2 regions of the Alteromonas sp. ABH4_453 genome follow, and region 2 is predicted to be linked to the other one. Evidence: predicted binding sites of a transcription regulator. Region 2 holds the regulator's gene; the other holds the start of a gene.
What was found. Region 2 encodes FNR, which switches genes on or off when oxygen is low (the NO sensors DNR and NnrR bind a similar motif). Its sites were predicted from a motif close to TTGATCTAGATCAA; they were not measured.

Region 1 (3,159 bases), on a different contig from region 2:
ACTGTGAATGCGTATTTTATCGTGTAGACAGTGAACCATTTCTGAGTCAACGTATATCAAACTAGTAATACGTTTATGTCCGTCATTTCTTACCTAGCCGTAGATAAGGCACGATGGTACAAAGGTCATGGCATAAGAACGCTCCCATGAAAACAATGCGTTAAGGAAAGCTCTATGTTGAAACAGTGGTATTTACTGGCTGTAACCTTGCTGTGCACCGCCTGTGTGTCGCAATCGCACTATGAAGATAGCGATAATAATAAGTGGCTAGATCAGCCAGCATACCTGCAGGTGCAGGCTATCGCTAATGGCGATACTACATCGGCAGAGTTGGTCAGTGGTTATCTAGCGCGAATTGAGCAGTTAGATAAAAAGCCCAACAGCGTTTTAGCGCTTAACCCAAATGCATTAGCTGAAGCTAAATTAATCGATAAACAAATAGCCAGTGGAGCGGCATTAGGCCCGTTAGCCGGTATCCCTGTACTTTTAAAAGACAATATTGAGAGCGCAGAAATGCCTACAACGGCAGGTTCGATGGCGCTAATTAATAACAATACCGGGCGAGACGCCCCTGTTGTGGCGAAGCTAAAAGCAGCAGGTGCGATCATTTTAGGCAAGACTAACTTATCTGAATGGGCTAATTTTCGTTCGGAATCATCGATAAGCGGTTGGAGTGCAGTAGGGGGGCTAACCCGTAACCCGCACATTTTATCTAGAAGCGCATGTGGGTCGTCATCTGGGTCGGGCGCAGCAATGTCACTTCGATTAGCCTCTCTTGCCGTAGGTACTGAAACCAATGGCTCTATAATCTGCCCAGCATCTATTAATGGAGTAGTGGGCTTTAAGCCAACCGTTGGGTTACTGTCACGAACCCATATTGTACCCATTTCATTTAGCCAAGATACTGCTGGACCCATGACCTCTAACGTTCAAGACGCATGGCTGATGACGTCAGTTATGGCTGGTGAAGACGTGAACGATAGTGCAACTGAAAACACGGCGTCTCAACGCCCTGCTATGCCTTCATCTAAAATGCTGGCAACAGATTTAAAAGGCAAGCGCATTGGTGTTGTTAGGTATCGTCAAGGTGACAACCCTCACGTACTAAAAGTCTATGAAAGTGCGCTAGAACAGTTAAAAGCATCGGGGGCTACACTGGTGGATATTAGTGATTTTTCTCAGCCTGACTCCTTTTGGGCCGACTCTTATAATGTTTTACTGAGTGAGTTTCACCACAGCATCAACGAATATTTGTCGGGGTCGCCGGCCGGCATCCCTGTAAGAAATTTATCTGAGCTTATCGCTTTTAACAGCCAAACCGAGCGAGAGCTAGCATTATTCAACCAAGATATTTTTGAAAAGTCGCTAGACGCGGCGCCTATTGATAGCGAAGCGTATCACAGCGCCCTAAGTCTTATTCAAGATACAGCGGGCAAAAATGGTATTGACGCATTGCTAGCAAAACACAATGTCGATGTATTAGTTGCACCTTCAAATAGCCCGTCATTTTTAATTGACGGTGTGTATGGCGATCATTCGCCAGCGGGTTTCATTGGTATAGGCTATCTAGCCGCTGTAGCGGGGTATCCCCATCTCACAGTACCAGCGGGTGAAGTGAAAGGTCTTCCAGTAGGCATTAGCTTTATCGGTGCTAAGTGGAAAGATGAAGATGTGCTAAAGATAGGTAAAGTCTTTGAAGCTAAACATGGCTTTTTCATTAAGCCAGGTCTTTTACCTACACGTTTTGATGACCCGAGCTTAAAGGGCATCCAGAATGGACTAAATGAGAGCCGCTAGTTAAAAGCACGTGGTTTGAATGTGTAGTCCGTTAAGCAGTATTGAAACTAAAAAGCCCCCGATACTTATCGGGGGCTTTTCTGTTTATGTATGCTATTTATGTAGCTGCGAGTGATGGTTTAGCCTGGCTTTTTAACCCACGCGCTACACCAGCCATCGGCGTTAACCAGCTTGTTAGGGAAAATGTTACAAGGGCGATATTGTTCGCCATCGGCTCCCTGCACGTACATGCAGTTTGCACATTTTGCACCTTCAACGGTTGAAGACGGTGTGTAGTTTAATGCTTTCGCAGTTGGGTCATCAGCGCTCAATTGTTCTTGAGCTTGTGCGCGTAACGCTACACCACCTAACGTAAGACCGATAACTGTAGAGCCCGACAGTTTTAAAAAGTCACGGCGATTTACAGATTTCATAACATTCTCCTTAAGAGATAGAAACGATAATGATTCTTTTTTATTCAGCACCTTAAACGCAAAAACCTGCCCAAAGAGGCAGGTTTTGTGTAATGTTTAAATACTATCTCTTTTTGAAAAAAGATCGAACGAAATGTCTTATTTTCACTTGATCTAGATTAAATAAACTTCAGAGTAATAATACCCGATAGTAATTATGAGACCCTTCTATCTGCTACAAGTTCATTTTTTAGCTAGGGGGACTCCGGGTTTGGCGTAGGCAAACCGTGCAACACGCGTAGTGCTATGATAGCTATCTAACCCAGAAATGCAGGCAGTGTTTGCTTTTTCTATATCGGCGTATCCGTCTTCATCAATAATGCCCTCTGGCATATGAAGCTCTTGGATTTCTCCAATAACCATTTCGGTTTCGTTAAGCAGTTTTAAATGTTGCGCCACCTTTAAGCCCATCCTGATCTCGCTTTCTTTAACAAACGGAGCACTAAATGACTCGCTAAACTGCGGCGTTAAACCCACTGCTTCAAATTCGCTCTCATCTGGGGCATAGCGAGCAGATGTTTGGTGCGCTTTGTCTACCCAATCAGTCGACACGTGATTTAGCGTGTAAAAGCCTTGTTGCTTAATATTGCTAAGGGTATCTCGTACCACCGTGTGTGGGCGCATTATCATGCCTATAAGTGGCGGGTTAGCACCCACATGAACGATAGAGCTTACAATGGCTAAATTGTTGATGTTTCCGTTTGTGGTACCCACTAAAGTCGCCGACTTAAAGCCAGACAAGCTATTGACTAGATTAGCTCGGTATCGCTGTGCAAGCTCATCTATATCTTTGCGTGTAAACTGCTTAGTCATTTTCTCGTTCTGCCTCAATTTGAATGTCGTCACCATGCTGATAAGTGGTCAACTCTATGGGTTGACAGCACACCTGACAGTCGAGTACTTGGACTTG
Region 2 (3,159 bases):
GAATAGGCGCAATCTTCTTTAAAAACAATAAAATATCTAGCATGGTGTAGCTGTCTTTACCGCCAGATAAACACACCATTACTTTGTCGTTGTTTTCAATCATACCGAAATCGCCAATGGCTTTACCCACATTGCGGCGAAGTCGTTTCTGAAGTTTGTTGAAGTTGTACTTTTGCTTACTTTGCGCAGCATTTAATGGCGACGCGTCAGCACTGTTTGTGCCTAAACTCATAATTAACTAGCTTGGTTTGTGATAAAGCCACCATTATACATTAAAGCGGCTTTTCGAGACCATGCTTGTGAAGTTAAATTTGTTGGTGACATACCGTGTTGGCCGCTAAGTAACGGCAAACACGGGCTATGAGGTACTGATGAAAAGATTACACCGACAACGGCGACACAAATCCATCTGGCTTAATAGCAAGCACATCGCAATTGAGTTCGTCGATCACGTGTTCTGCAGTGTTACCAATTAGGGCCGCTGAAATGCCCACACGGCCAACGGTACCAATAACAACCAGTTCTGCATCCAGTGTTTTTGCCACTTGCGGGATAACTTTTTCAGGCAAGCCTTCTTTCACTACACATTTGTCTTCTGGAATACTGTATTTTAGTGCGTGGCTGCGCATTTCTTTCAAATGATGGCTTTTTACCGCGTCATGATAGGTGTCGGGGTCGAATTCAGGTACTTCTATCGCGATATTAAGTGGAGTAGAAGGGTAACTGTTGACTAAATTTACGCTGCCTTTCAATAAAGAGGCGTAGTCGTTAGCAATAAGGGTGAGCTTATCGTTTAGTGCGGCATGTTCATCGTCTTCACTGCCTACGTTTACTGCAGCAATAATCTCTCCGCCTTCTGGCCAGTCGTGCTCTTTAACGAGCAACACTGGGCGAGGGCATTTACGCATTAAGTGCCAGTCGGTGGGAGTGAAAATAACAGAAGCAAGATCGTCGTGCTTTTTGGTTGCCTTTACTACTAAATCTATCTGATTGTTTAGGGTGTAGTAAATAATCGATTCATACGCGCGATTATTCCATTCTACAACGATATCAGTTTCAGTGAATCCTTGTTCTCTTAAGTGGGTGGCAAGCCATTTTGCATGCTCCTTTGTGACTGCATCGCGCATTGACGCGCGCTCATCGGGGCTAAGCATGGTCGTCATATCATAAGATAAGTCGTATACCACCATCATGGCGGTAACTGAAGCGCCTGTTTTTGAAGCGAGTTCATAAGCACGGCTTAGTGCAGGTTGGTTATCGCGCTCGGCATCTACCACGGCCAGAATTCGTTTACACTCAATCATAACGTCCCCCTAACTACGAAATTTAGTAGTGGCTGTCGAAATCGAAGCTTTCTAATACTAACTATAAACGACATTGGGAAAAACGTAAGTTGTTTTAGATCAAGAATTTTACGAGCCGACCATGAGTGAATTTAGTGATTTGAATAAAATAAGGCGCAACCGGCGTGGTGCTGAAAGGTTAGATAGGTGGCTAACACAGGTCACAAAAAAGCGCGCTTAGTGCGCGCCATATTTAACACTTAAAAAGGACTAACCGCAGACAACGCTTGGGCCGTTAAGCGCCGCTAGTTTGGTGTTTAGTCTATCGAAATCCAAAATAGTAATAAGCTTGCCGTCTACTTTTATGATGTTGTCTTTTTGAAAACGGCTTAACAGACGACTAATCGTTTCAATCGTTAACCCTAAATAGTTTCCAATTTCGTTGCGCGTCATGGTTAAGTGGAATTCTCTATGGGAAAAGCCACGCTCTTCAAAGCGCTGAGAAAGATGTGATATAAAATACAATAAACGCTCTTCTGCGGTTCGCTTGTTTAAAAGCATGATCATGTCGTGATCTTGTTTTATTTCAGCGCTCATGAAGCTCATGATTTGGTGGCGCAGCTTAGGAAATTGCACTGACATTTCGTCGAGGGTCTCGTAGGGAAGCTCACACACCATGGCAGTTTCTAACGCAGAGGTATAGCTTTGGTGTTTGTTCTCTCTTAATGCATCGAAACCGATAATGTCACCAGGAAAGTGGAAACCGGTAATCTGTTCTTCACCTTCGGTATTAGTCACAAATGATTTAAATGAACCGGTTCTTACTGCAAATAAAGAACGGAATTTATCACCAGTTTGAATCAGTGTGTCACCTTTATGAAGCGGCTTCTTGCGTTCAATAATATCGTCAAGAGATTCGATTTCTGTTTTGTTTAACGCCACCGGTAAACACAGGTGACTGAAACTACAGTTTTGACAGTGAATAGAAAATTGGCTTCCTTTGCTCATAATGCACGCTCTATAAAAGAATACTCGACAATGATACACCCATTTTTAAACGATTGCGCCATGGATAAGATAAGCGGCATATATGGCCATTATTACTGCAATAATTTGTCTAAAATGGTTATGTTGAAAACTTCGAACAATATATTGGCTACCAGCGCTTGCGGCGAGCAAGGTGGGTAATGTACCCAAACCGAAGAAGAACATAATACCAGCGCCTTCTAGCGCATTACCCGCCGCGAGAGACCAGGTAAGTGTGGAATACACCAAACCGCAAGGAAGCCAACCCCAAATAAAACCATAAGGTAACGCACTGAATGGGGTCTTAAATGGCAAAAAGCGCTTTGAAAGCGGCTGGACTTTAGAAAATAGGCCTTTACCCGCATTTTCCAGCACCGTTAAGCCAGTCCACCACTTCCCTAAATAACACGCCAGTAGAAGCAACATGATTCCGCTAAGTAGGGAAAGGGCATAGTTGGCAAGAGGTATATAATCTGCTGCAATTTTTCCAAGTGCCCCGGTTATTGCTCCGGCGATGGTGTAGCTCACTATACGTCCCATGTTATAGGCAAGGGTATAGGGTAATGCTGAAGCGCCTTTAGGCGATACCATCCTTAGCGCAGCGACAATTCCACCGCACATTCCCACACAGTGAACTCCGCCGGCTAAGCCGATAAGAAACGCAGAGAAGTAGTTAATCCCTTCCATGTGGCGCTTGGCTTTTGTCTACTTTACTGTCTTGAAGTTGCTTGCGTTGCTCAGCTAGCTTTTTTTCTTCTGGCGGAAGATCATCGTCAAACAGTATGCTATAACCTTGGCGATCTAAATCTTCAAATTGATTGGTTTTCACCGCCCAAAAGAATATCACGAT

Region 1: ACXAGV_RS04425 (high-potential iron-sulfur protein) is a predicted target of FNR. The motif match lies at 2,359-2,372, and genes of this name have one in related genera.

Annotation. Positions count from the first base shown of each region.
Region 1 covers NZ_JBSWXP010000002.1:226,205-229,363, forward strand. Annotated here, with positions in the region: gene ACXAGV_RS04415 (substrate-binding periplasmic protein) at 1-7, shown strand, start outside; gene ACXAGV_RS04420 (amidase) at 175-1,797, shown strand; gene ACXAGV_RS04425 (high-potential iron-sulfur protein) at 1,917-2,210, opposite strand; gene ACXAGV_RS04430 (flavin reductase family protein) at 2,433-3,062, opposite strand; gene ACXAGV_RS04435 (zinc ribbon domain-containing protein) at 3,055-3,159, opposite strand, start outside.
Region 2 covers NZ_JBSWXP010000008.1:28,592-31,750, forward strand. Annotated here, with positions in the region: gene ttcA (tRNA 2-thiocytidine(32) synthetase TtcA) at 1-232, opposite strand, end outside; gene uspE (universal stress protein UspE) at 381-1,304, opposite strand; gene fnr (fumarate/nitrate reduction transcriptional regulator Fnr) at 1,554-2,291, opposite strand; gene ACXAGV_RS15900 (sulfite exporter TauE/SafE family protein) at 2,337-2,996, opposite strand; gene ccoS (cbb3-type cytochrome oxidase assembly protein CcoS) at 2,983-3,159, opposite strand, start outside.